2 regions of the uncultured Tepidimonas sp. genome follow, and region 1 is predicted to be linked to the other one. Evidence: predicted binding sites of a transcription regulator. Region 1 holds the regulator's gene; the other holds the start of a gene.
What was found. The regulator sigma-54, encoded in region 1, starts transcription at its own class of promoters, with help from an activator protein. The targets are predictions, from matches to a motif close to TGGCANGNAANCTGCTTT.
Positions count from the first base shown of each region.

Region 1 (8,129 bases):
GAGGAGCTGTTGGCCGGGGGCTTGCCCGCCGACACACCGGTTGGCGTGATACAACACGCCTCGTTGCCCCAGCAGCGCCACGTCGTGACCACACTCGACGCCCTGGCCCTGGCGATCGAGCGCGAGTGCCTGGGCAGCCCGGCCGTGATCATTGTGGGCGACGTGTTGCGTGGCTTGCCGACCGCCCAATCCTGCCTATCCGAGAAAGGCCAAGCCCTGGCATAGCACGCTTGCGCAAAAAAAGAACCCCGACCTAAAGGGCCGGGGTTGCAAGCCTTATGCTGTCACACACAAAGGCACCCGCTCAGGGAGGAAAAGCGGGGAGCCGCAAACGGCTCGAGCCAAACTTTACCACAAACTGACGAGCTGGGTGTTCGGAAAGTCGTAAAAAAGTGACAGCGCCTCTCAGGTCTCGTCGTTTTGAGCAGTTTTGCCGTTTCTGGGCTGCAGGTCGAAGCGTAGCAACCGGCACTCGATCGGCCCGTTGAACAGCGGCACGCGCCGGCTGGCCTGCAGGCGCAGCCGGCGTGGCAGTTCGCGGTCGGGCGTGAGCACCCAGGCGGTCCAGCCGCCGAAGTGGGTCTTCCAGTGCGCGGCCAGCCGCTCGTAGAAGACGTCCGCTCCCAAGCCGCCGACCACGCCGGCGGCTTCGATGCGTTCTCCATACGGGGGATTGAGCAACAGCACGCCAGGCCGCGGGCTAGGGGGCAGGCGTTGCAGGGCGTCGCCGCCGCGAAATTCGACAGCCGCACCGACCCCCGCGCGCTCGGCGTTGCGGCGAGCGAAATCGACCATGCGAAACGAGACGTCGCTGCCGTAGGCGACTGGTGGCGCATCCTTCGGCCACTGGCGCTCGCCCGAGCGGGCCTGCTCGCGCACCGCAGCCCAGCGCGCGGGGTCGTGGGGCAGCAACCGCTCGAACGCGAAGTGCCGCTGCCGGCCAGGAGCGAGGCCCAAGGCGATCTGGGCCGCTTCGATCACCAGCGTGCCGCTGCCGCAGCAGGGGTCGAACAGCGGCACCGGCGCGCCGTCGGCGTCGATGCCGGTCCAGCCGGTGGCGGCGATCATCGCGGCCGCCAGCGTCTCTTTCAGCGGCGCGTCGCCCTTGTCGATGCGCCAGCCGCGTTTGAACAATGGCTCGCCGCTGGTGTCGAGCGACAGCGTCAACGTGTCGGCGCTCAGGTGGGCATACACGCGCACATCGGGTTGGGCCGTGTCGACGCTGGGGCGCGCGCCGCGGCGTGCGCGCAGGCGATCGCAGACGGCATCCTTGATGCGCAGCCCTGCAAAGTGCAGGCTGCGCAGCGGGCTGCGCTGGGCCGTGACCTCCACCTTGAGCGTATGCCGTGGCGTGAACCAGTCTTCCCAGGCGATTTCGGCAGCCGCAGCGTAGAGGTCGTCTTCGCTGCGGTACGGGCCCTCCCATAGGCGCAGCAGCACGCGCTGGGCGATGCGGCTGTGCAGGTTCAGGCGCAGCACGGTATCCCAGTCGCCGCGCAGGCCGACACCCGCGCGGCCCAGGGTCAAGGCGTGGTCGGGCACGGCGCACAGGCGCTGCACTTCGGTGGCCAAAAACGGGGGACAGCCGCCCGCGCAGGGCAGAAAGAGGTCGACGGTGGACATGGTCAGGCGTTGAGGGTCTTGCGCAGGGTGGCCGTGGGGATGCGCAGCGCCTCGCGGTATTTGGCGACGGTGCGGCGCGCGCACTCGATGCCCTGTTCGCGCAGCAAGTCGGCGATCTGGCCGTCGCTGAGCGGCTGGCGGGGATCTTCGGCGGCGATGAGTTGTTTGATGAGGGCGCGCACGGCGGTGCTGGAGGCGTTGCCGCCGGCGTCCGTGGCCAAGCTGGAGCCAAAAAAATACTTCAGCTCGTAAGTGCCGAAAGGGGTGGCCATGTACTTGGCGTTGGTGACGCGGCTGATGGTCGATTCGTGCAGGCCCAGCTCGTCGGCGATGTCACGCAGCACCAGTGGTCGCATACCGACCTCCCCGTGCAGAAAAAAGTTGCGCTGTCGCAGGGCGATGGCGCGCGCCACGCGTAGGATGGTGTCGAAGCGCTGCTGCAGGTTTTTGATGAACCAGCGCGCTTCTTGCAACCGTTGTTGCAGATCGCCACTGCGGTGCTGGCGCAGGGCCTGGGCATAGATATCGGTCACGCGCAGGCGCGGCAGCACCGCGGGGTTGAGTTGGACGTCGAACTGCGTGCCGCGCACGGTGACGATCACATCGGGGACGATCACTTGCCGTTCGGCGTCGGCGAAGCGGCGCCCGGGCTTGGGTTCAAGGCGCGACAGCAGCGCAAGCGCCGCGCGCACGGTTTCCTCGTCCAGCCCGGTTGCCTGGCCCAGCCGCCGCACGTCGCGGCGCGCGATCCACTCCAGCGGCTGCCCGCACAGCGCGTCGGCCGCGCGGGCCGTGGGGGTGTTGGGCAGTTCGCCGATTTGCAAGCGTAGGCACTCGGCCAGGTCGCGCGCGCCCACGCCCGCGGGCTCCATGTGCTGCAGCCAGCCGAGGGCGCGGCGCAGCAGCGAGGCGATCTCGTCGCGCCGCTCGGCATCGACCGACTCGCCGGCGGCCTGGCACTGCTGGCACAAAGCGTCCGTCAGCTGCTCGAGCGAATCGGGCAAATAGCCGTCGTCGTCGAGCGACTCGATCAAAAAAAACAGCGCGGCGCGTTCGTCGTCGCTGAGGTGCAGTGCCAGGGCTTGCCGGTGCAGGTGGTCGGCCAGCCGCTCGGGCGGATGGGCCAGTTGACGGGTGAGCTGCCGCTCGTCGTCGTCGCCGTCTGCGCCGCGCTCGACGCCGGGACCTTCCCAAGACCACTCCGCCGGTGACTCGTCGGCAGTGGGCCCATCGTCGGCCGCCCAGCCCCCAGCGTCTTCGTCCAGGCGAGCCCCCCACTCGGTCTGCGCCAGCGCCGCCTCGCCGTCGAAGACGGCCATGGTATCGGGCGGCTCTGCATCGTCGATCTCGGGGGGCGACGTCGCCGTGTCCGTCACCGCCTCGGGGCTGGGGTTGGTGTCTTCTTCCGCACGTTCGAGAAAAGGGTTGTCGGCCAGCGCCTGTTCGATCTCCTGCGCCAGCTCCAGCGTCGACAGCTGCAGCAGCCGGATCGATTGCTGCAGTTGCGGTGTCAGGTTCAGGTGCTGCGCGGTGCGCAGCGTCAGGCCCGCTTTCATGGCACGCTACAGGCGGAAATGCTCGCCGAGGTAGACGCGGCGTACCTCGGCGTCATCCACGATGTCGGCGGGCGTGCCGTGTGCGAGCACCCGACCCTCGCTGATGATGTAGGCGTGGTCGCAGATGCCCAGCGTCTCGCGCACATTGTGGTCGGTGATCAGCACCCCGATGCCGCGTGCCTTAAGAAACCCGATGATGCGCTGGATCTCGATGACGGCGATCGGATCGACACCCGCGAACGGCTCATCGAGCAGGATGAAGCGCGGGTTGGTGGCCAGCGCGCGCGCGATCTCGACGCGGCGCCGCTCGCCGCCCGACAGCGCGGGCGCCGGCGCATCGCGTAGGTGGTCGACGTGCAGCTCTTGCAGCAGGCGATCGAGTCGCTCGCGCAGCACCGGTTCGGCCAGGGGACGGCCGGCTTCGTCGTGTTGCAGCTCCAGCACCGCGCGCACGTTTTGCTCGACTGTGAGTTTGCGAAAGATCGACGCCTCCTGCGGCAGATAGCCCAGCCCCAGGCGCGCGCGCCGGTGGATGGGCAAGTTTTCTGCCGCTTGGTCGTCGATCCACAGCCGCCCGGCATCGGCACGCACCAGGCCGACGATCATGTAAAACGACGTGGTTTTGCCCGCCCCGTTGGGGCCCAGCAATCCCACCACCTCGCCCCCGCGCACCTGCAGCGACACATCGTGCACCACGGTGCGGCGGCCGTAGCGCTTGTGCAGCCCTTGCGCGCGCAGGCAGCGCGCGTTTGGCGCCGATTCGCTCACGGGCGGCGCTCCAGGCGGTCGCTGGGGGCCAGCGCCGGGGGGGGCAGGTCCGGCGCGGGCTGCGTGGCGGCCGGGTCGGCCTTGGACGGGGTGAGCAGCGCCCGCACTCGAGCGCCTGCGCTGGCACCCGCGCGATCGCCATCGACCGAGAAGGTCTGCGCCCGATTGTCATAGACGATGACGGCGCCGCTCGCCCGGTCGGTCAGCACCGTGCCACGGTAGCGGCGCAGCTCGGCCTGGCCGCGCAACGTCACCCGATCGGCCTGCCCATCGTAGTCGATGCGCTCGGCCTCGCCCTCGATGTACTCGTCGAGCCCGTCGCGCTTTTGTCGATAAAACGCACGCTGTGTTGCGTCACCGGTGACGGTGCCGAACTGGTTGCCCTGCGGATCCTGTCGCACCTCCAGCCGCTGGCCGCGAATGCGGATCGTGCCTTTGGTCACGACCACGCGTCCGGTGAACACGCTGGTCTGCCGGGCTTCGTCGTAGCGCAGGGCGTCGGCTTCGACGTTCATCGGCGCGTCGCGATCGGCACGTTCGGCGTGGGCCAGCACGGGCAGGCCCATGACGGCGGCGGTGAACAAAGCGGCGGTCAACCGCAGGGGTCGAATGGCAGCGGGCACGGATTTTGCTCCTTGCGGTGCGCCGATTGTGCCACGATTGCCCGCGCCCGCCACCCCGGGGGGCCAAGTGGCGTCAGGCCTGTCGCACGCGCGCGATCAGGGCGTCGGCCACCACCAGCGTGCGCGCCGCCTGCCCGGGGACGAGGAAGCGCCCGGCGATCCCCAGCGACGGCGTGGCGTCGACCTCGTAGGCGTCTTGCAGCTGCAGCGCGCGCTTGACCTTGCCGCTGACGCCAAACGACTGATACGTCTGCGTAAAGGTCTGACGATCCAGCCCCTGCTTGGCGGCCCAGGCCGCGACCGCGTCGAGCGAGTTGAAACGCTCGCGCTCCTCGTGCACGGCCTTGAAGGCTTTTTCGTGCAGGTCGCCCAGGCGGCCCATGGCCTCCAGCGTGTAATACAGCCGCTGCATGGGCTCGAACGCCGCGTTGAACCCGACAGGCACGCGCCGCACCACGACTTCCTTGGGCAGCTTGCGCATCCACTCGGTCATCAGCGGCTCGAAGCGGTAACAGTGGATGCAGCTGTAGGCGAAGAATTCGAGCACCTCGACCTGGCCGGGGCCGGTGTCCACCGGTGCCGGTTTGGACAGGCGGCGATAGTCCGTGCCCTCGCGCAGGTTGGCCTGTGCCAACGCGGCGGGCAGGTTGGCCTGTGCCAACGCGGCGGGCAGGGTAGTGGTGGCGGCTAGGCCGACGAGGCAAGCGTGAAACTGACGGCGGTGCATGGTGAGTGGCCCGTAGGGTGACGAACGAAAGTGACGACCAACGACTCCGATGCGGCGTGGGGTGCGCAGGTTCCCAACGGAGGTCAGCGCTGCACGCGCACGAGCGCCGTTTCGATCTGCTGGCCGCGCAGGCGTTCTTGCATCAGCTCGGCGTCGACCTTGTTGTCGAACGGCCCCAGCCGCACGCGGTACACGCGTTGCCCGGCCTGCTCGCGTTCGCTGACCTTGGCGCTAAACCCCTGCAGCGCCAGCCGCGCGCGTTGGGCTTCGGCCTCTTCGGCCTGGCGAAACGCGCCCACTTGCACGTAGTACTGGAACGGGTCGGCTGCGGCGGGCTGGTTCTCGCTGCCTGGGCTGGCGGGGGCGGTGGGCGTGGCACGCTGGCGGATCAGCTCGGCGATGGGGTCGCCTGCCGGGGCTTTGCCCTCCCCGGCAGGTGCGGGCGCGCTCGCGGCGGTGTCGGGTGCGGCCGCGGGTGCCTCGGCCGCGGGGGCAGCGGCAGGGGGTGCCGTGCGCGACAGCCCGGCGTTCGGGTTCCAATGGCGCAGCCGCTCGGCTTCGGTCTCGGGCTGCATCGGTTTGCGCTGCACCCCGCGATCCACCAGCGGGATAGGCACTTTGGTGACGTACACCGCCACGGCCAGCGCCGCACCGATGCCGACCAGCAGCCCCAGCACGAAGCCAAGTAACGTGCCCCCAGACTGCGGGGCTGCGGCGAGAGAACGAGATCGGATACGGGTCGTCGCCATGGATGGGCACTCCGAAAGACGCACGCCGCTCACATCGAGGTCGGCGCGCTCACGCCGAGCACGCGCAGCCCGCTGCGCAGCACCTGGGCGGTGGCGGCCACCAGCGCCAGCCGCGCCAGCCGCACCGCTTCATCGTCGACCAGGATACGCTCCGCATCGTAATAGCTGTGATAGGCCGACGCCAGCTCACGCAGGTAGAACGTGACGTCGTGCGGCGCGAAATCGGCAGCCGCCGCGCGCAGCACGTCCGGGAAGCGAGCCAGTTGCAGCATCAGCGCCTGCGCGGCCGGGGTATCGAGCGGCGTTAGATCGGCGTCGCGCAGCCGCGCCGGGTCGCCGCCCCATTGCGCCAGCACCGAGCAGATGCGCGCGTGCGCGTACTGCACGTAGTACACGGGGTTGTCGTTGTTTTGCTGGATCGCCAGATCCACATCGAAGGTGTACTCGGTGTCGGGCTTGCGCGACAGCAAAAAGAACCGCACCGCGTCCTTGCTCGTCCACTCGATCAGGTCGCGCAGCGTGACGTAGCTGCCCGCGCGCTTGGAGATCTTGACCTCTTGCCCGCCGCGCACCACGCGCACCATGGTGTGCAGCACGTAGTCGGGGTAGCCCTTCGGGATACCCAACCCCACCGCCTGCAGTCCGGCGCGCACGCGCGCGATGGTGCCGTGGTGGTCCGTGCCCTGGATGTTGATGACCTTGGTAAAGCCGCGTTCCCACTTGGTGATGTGGTAGGCCACGTCCGGCACGAAGTAGGTGTAGGTGCCGTCGGACTTGCGCATCACGCGGTCTTTGTCGTCGCCGTACTCGGTCGTGCGCAGCCACAGCGCGCCGTCTTTTTCGTAGGTTTTGCCGGCGTCGATCAGGCGTTGCACGGTTTGGGCGACGCGCCCCGAGCTGTACAGGCTCGACTCGAGGTAGAACTGGTCGAAGCGCACGTCGAATGCGCGCAGGTCCAAGTCCTGCTCGCGGCGCAAATAAGCCACGGCAAACTGGCGGATGCCGTCCAGGTCTTCGACGTCGCCGCTGGCGGTCACGGTGCGGTCATCGGCTTCGACGGTTTTGCGCGCCAGAAAGTCGTCCGCGATGTCCTGGATGTAGTCACCGTTGTAGGCCGCTTCCGGCCAGCCCGCATCGCCGGGTTTGAGGCCGCGCGCGCGCAGCTGCACCGAGCGCGCCAGTGTCTCGATCTGCACGCCGGCGTCGTTGTAGTAGAACTCGCGGTGCACCTGCCAACCCTGGGTCTCGAACAGGTTGCAGATCGCGTCGCCCAGCGCGGCCTGGCGGCCGTGGCCGACGTGCAGGGGGCCGGTCGGGTTGGCGCTGACGAATTCGACCAGCACGCGCTGCCCGTGGGGCGGCTGGTGGCCGTAGCGGTCGCCCGCCTCGAGCACCTCACGCACCACTTGCTGTTTGGCAGCGGGTCGCAGCCGCAGGTTGATGAAGCCTGGGCCCGCGATCTCGAGTGCCGCCACCCAGCGCTGAAAAGCGGGCTGCGCCTGCAGGCGATCGACCAGCGTTTGCGCGATCGCGCGCGGGTTTTGACCCAGGGGTTTGGCCAGTTGCAGCGCGGCCGTGATGGCCAGATCGCCGTGGGCGGCTGCTTTGGGCTGTTCGAAGGCGGCGCGGTCGGCGGCGCCGGCGTGCAGCGCCTCCAGCTCGGCGGCCAGTGCGCCGAGCAGCTCGGTCTTGACGGTTTGCATGGGGCCAAATTGTAGGCGGCGGTGCGGGCGGTGGCCTCGGGGTCAGCGCCGCGCCCCGCGCTGCGCCGCCAGCACGCACAGCAGGTCGCACGCGACGTGCGCCGCCGCCAGCGCGGTGATGTCGGCATGGTCGTAGGGCGGCGAGACCTCGACCACGTCCATGCCGATCAGGTGCAGCGGCACCAGCCCGCGTACGATGTGCAGCGCCTGCGCGCTGCTCAAGCCGCCCGCGACCGGCGTGCCGGTGCCGGGCGCGTGCGCCGGATCCAGGCAGTCGATGTCGAATGTCAGGTACGTCGGGCGATCCCCGACGATGCGCAGCACCTGCTGCAGCGCCCAGTCGGCACCGCGCGCGTGCACCGTGGGCGCATCGAGCACGT
Region 1 is NZ_CALIND010000085.1:1,265-9,393, forward strand. It holds gene cobA (uroporphyrinogen-III C-methyltransferase) at 1-225, shown strand, start outside; gene Q0716_RS04410 (THUMP domain-containing protein) at 406-1,623, opposite strand; gene rpoN (RNA polymerase factor sigma-54) at 1,626-3,179, opposite strand; gene lptB (LPS export ABC transporter ATP-binding protein) at 3,186-3,947, opposite strand; gene lptA (lipopolysaccharide transport periplasmic protein LptA) at 3,944-4,570, opposite strand; gene Q0716_RS04430 (thiol:disulfide interchange protein DsbA/DsbL) at 4,644-5,297, opposite strand; gene Q0716_RS04435 (SPOR domain-containing protein) at 5,381-6,046, opposite strand; gene argS (arginine--tRNA ligase) at 6,076-7,749, opposite strand; gene speB (agmatinase) at 7,792-8,129, opposite strand, start outside.

Region 2 (8,129 bases), on a different contig from region 1:
AATCGAACGGCTTGGGTAAATACTCGAACGCACCACCCTGAAAGGCCGCCACCGCGCTGTCGAGATCCGAATACGCGGTCATGATGATGACCGGCAGCGTCGGGTGCTGGCGCCGGACTTTTTCCAACAACTCCAGGCCCGAGCCGCCCGGCATGCGGATGTCGCTGACCAGCACCTGCGGCCCTTCGTCGGCACCGTCGGCCAGCGCGTCGAGCACCGCTTTGGGGCTGTCGAAGCTGCGCGTGGGCAGGCCCTCGCGCGCCAGCGCCTTTTCCAGCACGAAGCGGATGGAGGGGTCGTCGTCAGCAATCCAGATCGGTTTCATGCGCGGCACTGCTCACTGTGTCCCCGGCCGCGGCCCCCCGTCAGGGCAGCGGGATGAGGATCTTGAAATCGGTGTGTCCCGGTCGGCTGTCGCATTCGATCAGGCCTTGGTGCTGCTGCACGAAGGTCTGTGCCAGCGTCAGGCCCAGACCCGAGCCGCCATCCCGACCCGACACCAGCGGGTAGAAGATGCGGTCCTTGATCTCCTCCGGCACGCCGGGACCGTTGTCGATGACATGCAATTCCAGTGCCAGCCGAAAGCGCCGCTTGCCAAACGTGACTTGCCGCTGCACACGGGTGCGAAACGTCAGCCGCGCGTCGCCCGCGGCGATGCGTTCCTTGAGCGCATGGGCCGCGTTGTGCGCCAGGTTCAACACGGCCTGGATGAGCAGCTCGCGGTCGCCGCGAAATTCAGGGATGGACGTGTCGTAGTCGCGCACCACCTGCAGCCCGCGTGGAAACTCGGCCAGGATGATGGCGCGCACACGCTCGCACACCTCGTGGATGTTGACGTCGGCCATGACCGGCGCCCGGCGATGCGGGGCCAACAGCCGGTCGACCAGCGACTGCAGCCGATCCGCCTCGTGCACGATGACGGTGGTGTACTCGACCAGATCGTCGCGGTCGGCCAGCTCCAGCTGCAGCAACTGGGCCGCGCCACGGATACCGCCGAGCGGGTTTTTGATCTCGTGCGCCAGGTTGCGGATCAGCTCTTTGTTGGCCTGGGCCTGCTCCAGCAGCCGCTCCTCGCGCTCTTGCCGGGTTTGCTGCTCCAGCGGCAGCATTTCCACCACGCGGTGTCCCGGCCACTCGGTCGTCGCCAACACCAGGTGCACCGGCAGCGGCTCGCGCAACAGTCGCTTGAGGTGGGTGTCATAGCGGATGACCGCATATTCGTTGCCGCGCGCGCCCTGCAGCGCGTTCTGCAGCAACTCGGGCTGGGTCAACCATTCGGATAGGGGCACACCTGCGAGCGTGCGGCGCGACAGACCGACCGCGTCCTCCAGCGCGTGGTTGGCGTAGCGGATATGCCCGCCATCATCGACCACGGCCACCAGCGTGGCCAGCAGGTCCAGCGCGGCCAGGTGCTGCGGGTCGACGCCACCGTCCGAGGGCGAGGATCGGCGCACCATTCCACCCTCAGCGCCCGCCGCCCAGGCGGTCGATCTCGCGCCGAATGGCCGCCACGTCCGCCTGCGCCCGCTCCACGCGCGTGCGCAGCTCCTCCACTCGCGCTTGGTAGCGGGGCGAGTCGGTGCGCTCATCGGCCAAGCGCGGCGGCTTGCCGTCGGCGTAATCGGCGCGCGCCTGCGCCAGCCGCTCCTCGGCGCGGCGCAACTCCTGCTCCAGAATGCGGCGCGCCTCGGCGTCGCGCGCACGTTGCTGGTCGGGGTCGACGCGCTCCGCCGGGGTGCGGGCGCCATTGGCCGTGGCACCGCTGCCACCCGCGCCGCCGCTGGATGCGTTGGTCGAGGCGGGCGCCGGCGCTGCCGGGCGCGCGCCCTCGACGATGGTCAGATTGGCGCCCTGCACCTCGCGACAGCCACGCGCGGCCGGGTTGGGGCCGGGGTTGTTGGTGTATTCGTTGCCGCAGCGCCAGATGGTCGAGCCGCCCTGTGCCCACACCGGCGTTGCCACCGCCCACGCCAGCGTAGCGGCCAGCACCCCACCCGCCATCCCTCGAAACGTCTCGTCACGGGTCCACGCCATATCGTCCTCACTTGCTCACACACGGGCCACAGTATCGGACAAAACACGCGGGGCGGCACCTGGCCGCCCCTTTGTTCGCTCATTGGCCCCGGCTGCAAGCGGGGCCAATCCGCACGCTTACAGGCTGAAGTACATGTCGTACTCGGTCGGGGTAACCTCGACGCGGGCGCGGGTGACTTCCTGCATCTTGAGCTCGATGTAGGCGTCGATCATGGAGTCGGTGAACACACCGCCCTTGGTCAGGAAGGCGCGGTCCTTGTCCAGGTAGTCCAGCGCTTGATCCAGGCTGTGGCAGACGGTCGGCACCAACTTGTCCTCTTCCGGCGGCAGGTGGTACAGGTCCTTGGTCGCGGCCTCGCCCGGGTGGATCTTGTTCTCGACACCGTCCAGCCCCGCCATCAGCAGCGCGGCAAAGCACAGGTACGGGTTGGCCATCGGGTCGGGGAAGCGCGCTTCGACGCGACGCGCCTTCGGGTTGGCCACGTACGGGATACGGATGGAGGCCGAGCGGTTCTTGGCCGAGTACGCGAGCTTGACCGGCGCCTCGAAGTGCGGCACCAGGCGCTTGTAGCTGTTGGTCGTCGGGTTGGTGATGGCGTTGAGCGCGCGCGCGTGCTTGATGATGCCGCCGATGTAGTACAGCGCAAAATCGCTCAGCCCCGCGTAACCGTCGCCGGCGAACAGGTTTTTGCCGTCCTTCCAGACCGACTGGTGCACGTGCATGCCGCTGCCATTGTCACCGTGGTAGGGCTTGGGCATGAAGGTCGCCGTCTTGCCGTAGCTGTTGGCCACGTTCCAGATCACGTACTTGAGCACCTGCGTCCAGTCGGCACGCTCGACCAGGGTGCTGAACTTGGTGCCGATCTCGCACTGGCCGGCACCCGCCACCTCATGGTGGAATACCTCGACCGGGATGCCCAGCGACTCCAGGATCAACACCATCTCGGCGCGCATGTCGTGCGTGCTGTCCACCGGCGGCACGGGGAAGTAGCCACCCTTGGTACGCGGCCGGTGGCCGCGGTTGCCATTCTCGAACTTCGCGCCGGTATTCCAGGGTGCTTCGTACTCCTCGATCTCGTAGAAGCAGTGCCCGGGCTGGGTGCTCCAGCGCACGCCGTCGAACAGGAAAAACTCGGGCTCGGGGCCAAAGTAGGCGGTGTCGCCCAGGCCGGAGGCCTTCAGGTATGCCTCGGCGCGCTTCGCGATGGAGCGCGGGTCGCGGTCGTAGGCCTTGCCGTCGCTGGGCTCGATGACATCACACTGCAAAAAGAGCGTGGTTTCTTCGAAGAACGGGTCGATGTTGGCGGTGTTGGGGTCGGGCATGAGCAGCATGTCCGACGCTTCGATGCCCTTCCAGCCCGCGATGGACGAACCGTCGAACGCGTGGCCCGAGGTGAACTTGTCTTCGTTGAAGGCGGAGATGGGCACGGTCACGTGCTGCTCTTTGCCGCGGGTATCGGTGAAGCGAAAGTCGACGAATTTGACGTCGTTTTCTTTCACCATGTTCATCACGTCAGCGACGGTCTTGGCCATCAGAATGCTCCTACTAAAGGGTCGGGTCGAAGAAAAACGGTCGCGGGGGAAATGCAGTTTCCATGCCAGCGCTCACCGGCCATGCTCACCATGAGAGCGGTCATTCACTTTGGCACTATTTTGGTGCGGAAGACCCATCATGGTGCATCCCCACCGCGCACCAATTCGGGGCCCAGCCGCGCCGACTGGGCAAGCAACGCACCGCGCATCGCATCATACGCCGCCGCCACGGCCGCTGGCTCGCCTTTGACGCCCAGCTCGATGTGGCGCCCATATTCGGGGTGGTCGACACTGGGCAGGCTAAAGACCTTGACACCCGGGTAGTCGGCCTCGATACGCTCCATCAACGGCGTCAAGGCGGCCTCCATAGCGCCATAGACGATGACCGAGCGCTCGGCCTGCGCCGCCCGCCCGTGGCAGGCGGGGTATTGGGTGTCGAGCACCCATTCGATCATCGGCCACGCCATGACCGGAAAGCCCGGCACGAAGTGAACCGTGCCACCCCCAGGCCCATCGCACGAGAAGCCCGGAATGCGGTTGTACGGATTGGGAATAAGGCGCGCGCCCACCGGGAAAACACCCATGTTGAGCCGGTGCACGTTGTCGGGGCGATCGGGTTCGTAGGGCACGCCCTGCTCGGCCGCCACCTCGCGCATGCGCTGCTCGATCAGTTCCTTGGCCTGCGGGTGCAGCACCGCCTGTACGCCCAGCGCGGCAGCGGCTGCTTGGCGCGTGTGGTCGTCCGGCGTGGCGCCGATGCCACCGGTAGAAAACACGACATCCGCGCTGGCAAACGCCTGCCGCAGCACATCGGTGATGGCGGCGCGATCGTCGCCCACGTAGCGCGCCCACGACAGCGCCAGTCCGCGTGCCCCTAGCAGCTCGATCACCTTGGACAGGTGTTTATCCTGCCGTTTGCCAGACAGGATTTCGTCCCCGATGACGATGAGACCGAAGCGCGGCACACGCACCGGCACGGCAGAGTCTTTCATGACGCAGGAGGGTTGGGGGCCGAGGCGGGAGGGGGTGCTGGCAAGGGGCGTGCCGGCACGTCGATGACCGCACCGTCGGCCGCAGCCGGATCCGACGATGCTACCGTGGACGGCGCCGGGTTGGCGCGGCGCAACTCGGCCAGGGCCTGCAGCAGGTAATGGGCGAACCACAGCGAGCCAAACGCAAACACCAGCGCGTAGATCCAGATGGCCAGCGGGATGAGCAACGGTGCCAGCGCGATGAACATCGCGCCTGACGCCCACAACAGGCTGGGTGCCGCGCCCAGCAAGCCGACCAGCACGCCCATGACCAACAGCGGCACGCGGTGCGCGGTCAAGAGGGCACGTCGCTCGTCGGCCGAAGCGTGCTCCGCCAGCGCATCGTAGGCAAAAACGCGGTAGGTCAGCCAGCCCCAGATGAGCGGTGGCAGTACCAGCACCAACGGTGGAATCAGCCAAAAGGGCAATGACAGCACCAGCATCAGCAGCGCCAGCAGGGTAGACCACAGCGACCACCCCAGGCTGCCCCAAAAGCCCCCGCCGCGCTTGCGTTGCAGGTCCGGGAAACGCCGCTGCGCGACCAGCTCGACCATGGCCGGTGTCATCAAAAACGCCACCAGCAACAGGGACGCGACGACGATGAGGGGCGTGGCCAGCACCAGCACCACCAGCGGCGCCACCACGGTGCGCAACGCGCCCAGACCGACGCTGTCCAGCCAGCCCAGCACGAACTCGACCAGTGCCCAACTCTCCAGCCAGGCCAGCACGGCATCGACGGCCCGATCCCAGAACAGGTAGCCCAGCGCGAAGGCCCCCGCCACCATCAACACCAGCGGCAGCAACGACAGCCCAATCACCCGCGGGTGTAGGCAATAGGCCACCGAGCGCCAGAAAGAACCGAGCAAGACGCGCATACCGCAAGCATAACCGCACGACGTCACGACCGCGCCGCGCCTTGCAGCGCCGCCACTTCGTCCGCACCGAGCCAGCGCCACTGCCCCGGGGCCAGGTCGGGCGGCAGTGTCAGCGGGCCGACGGCGCTGCGGTGCAGCACCTCGACGCGGTTGCCCACGGCGGCCACCATGCGCTTGACCTGGTGGTAGCGGCCCTCGGTCAAGGTCAGCCGCAGTCGATGGGCATCGATCGGCTCGACGCCGACCGGCACGGCCGGCCGCGGATCGTCGTGCAGCACCACGCCCGCGCGCAGGCGCTGCAGCTGCGTGTCGTCGAGCGCGTGCTTACAGGTGACGACGTACACCTTGGGCACGTGGTGACGCGGCGAGGTCATCCGGTGGATGAAGGCACCGTCATCGGACAGCAACAGCAGGCCGGTGGTGTCCTGATCCAGCCGTCCAATCGGCTGCACCCCTGCCGCCGCGCCACCGGGGCGCTGGCGCAACGGCGCAGGCAGCAGAGTGAGCACCGACGGCCAGGCCGACGGGCGGCGCGAGCACTCGTAACCCGCGGGTTTGTGCAGCATCAGGTACGCGCGTGGCTGGTAGGGCCAGCGCTGGCCGTCCACCCAAAACACCCAGCCAGCCCCCGCTTGCTCGGGCGGCAGCGGCGCATCGGGATCGGTCACGGGGCGCCGCTCGTCACCGACCTCGACTAGGCCCGCCCGCACCAGCGCCCGACAGGCGCGGCGCGTGCCGAAACCCTGCGAATACAACACATCTTCCCATCGCATCATGGGGCATGAGCATAACGGGCGATGACCCGCTGAACCAGCGACGGCGGAATCGGTCAAAATCGCGTCATCGAGACACGACCCTCCATGAAAGACCTCGTCCTGTCCCTGCTGCCCAGCCGCGAACGGTTGCACAGCATGCGCTGGTTGCGCTGGCTGTCACCCTATCTGCACCATCCGCGGCTGTGGCATCTCAACCGCAAAGGGCTGGCACTCGGGCTGGCACTGGGGGTCTTTTTTGGATTGCTGATCCCGGTGGCCCAGATCCCGGCATCGGCCACGTTGGCCGTGCTGCTGCGGGCCAACCTGCCGGCGGCAGTCGCCAGCACGTTGGTCACCAACCCGGTGACGTTCGGGCCGGTGTACTACGGAGCCTATAAGCTGGGGGCGTGGGTTTTGCAAAGCGAGCCCGGCCCGGGGGTGACGACGGGCCCGGAAGGCATTATCCTGGCCACCCCCGGCGCGTCCATGGAGAGTACCGTTGACGATGGGGCAAACCGGCCTTGGTGGGCGTGGGCTGCCGATCTCTGGCATTGGGTTTCCGGCATCGGCAAGCCGCTTGCCGTGGGGCTGGCGATCGTGGCCAGTGTGACCGGGATCGTGGTCTATGGTCTCGTCAATGCTCTGTGGGTGTGGAGGGTGCGGCTGGCGCGCCGTCAACGCCTGCGTCGGCGCGAAACGGCGGCCAAATAGCCACTGCCCGGCCGCCGCCTACTCTCAACCCTGCGCCGCGCGTTTCCACGCGTCGCGTGCCGCTGCCTCGTCCCCGCGCTCCTCGGCGAGTTCGGCCAAGGCGCACCAGCACCGGCGGCGCAGCTCGGACTCGTCCAGGCGCGGGGCCACCTGTTGCAGCAACGTCTGCGCCTTGCCCCACAGGCCCCGGGCGCGGTAGGCCTGCCCTGCCAGATACTGCAACCCCACATCGGCGGGCAGGCGCCGCTGGGCCTCCTCCAGCCTGGGCAACCAAGCGGCGTCCAGGCGCGGCAGCCACGGCTCCACGAGGCCGACGGCGCGCAGTCGCTCGCTCGCCGACAGCGTGTCGTACCCCGCCCAGGCGACGCGGATGGCCTCGTCGACCGCGCGCGGCAGCGGCCCTTCGGGCGCCAACTGTCCCTGCCCTCGCATACGCTGGGCGTGCGCGAGTAGCGCCAGCGCGCGCGCGGGGTCGCGGCGCTCGTCGCCCTGCTGGTTGCGCCAAACGGCCTCGAGCCCTTCCTCATCGCGCACGTCACGTAGGGCTTCCGTCCACAGGCCGCGCAGCACGGTGCGCACGGCCTCGGCCGAAAACGCCCGGTGCTTGGCCAGCAAGCGCGCCATGTCGAGTGCCGCCCGGTTGTCGCGCCGCAATTGGGCCAGCCGCAGCCGCAGCCGCACCGCCTGGATGCGCCGCGCCGCGCCCTGGGGCAACTCCGCCAGCCAGCGCGCGGCGGCTTCGGCGTCGCGGGCGTCGAGCGCCCACTCGGCGGCCCGCAGCAGGGCCCCCTCGCGGGCCTCGGGTGCCCCTCGCGAACGCGTGGGGTCGATGGCCGCGGCCAGCCACGCGTCACGCTGCTCGCGCTGGCTGAGCTGGTGCGCGCTCTCGGCGGCGGTCAGGTGCGCCAGCACCCACATGGCGTCGGTGTACGGCAAGGCGTCGCGGTCGGTGCTGCGCAGGCGCGCCATCGCCTCGCGCGCCGCGTTTTGCGCACGCACGAACCGCCCCCCGAGCTGATAGCCCCAGGCCTGCAGCAACAGGCCAACCGTGGCGCGCTCCTGCTGCAGGGCGCGCCAGCGGCTCGCGCGGCGCGGCAACTCGCGCAGCAACGCGACGCCGCGCAGCGCCCCATAGACGACGACGAACCCCACCACCAGGGCGATGACGACCAGGTTGAACGAGACATCGA
Region 2 is NZ_CALIND010000197.1:1,236-9,364, forward strand. It holds gene ntrC (nitrogen regulation protein NR(I)) at 1-325, opposite strand, end outside; gene glnL (nitrogen regulation protein NR(II)) at 366-1,457, opposite strand; gene Q0716_RS10355 (hypothetical protein) at 1,465-2,034, opposite strand; gene glnA (type I glutamate--ammonia ligase) at 2,152-3,567, opposite strand; gene Q0716_RS10365 (molybdopterin-binding protein) at 3,705-4,559, opposite strand; gene Q0716_RS10370 (EI24 domain-containing protein) at 4,556-5,473, opposite strand; gene Q0716_RS10375 (16S rRNA pseudouridine(516) synthase) at 5,497-6,246, opposite strand; gene Q0716_RS10380 (DUF2062 domain-containing protein) at 6,334-6,939, shown strand; gene Q0716_RS10385 (heme biosynthesis HemY N-terminal domain-containing protein) at 6,964-8,129, opposite strand, start outside.
Region 2: a site for sigma-54 is predicted at 3,618-3,635, ahead of glnA (type I glutamate--ammonia ligase). Genes of this name have one in related genera too.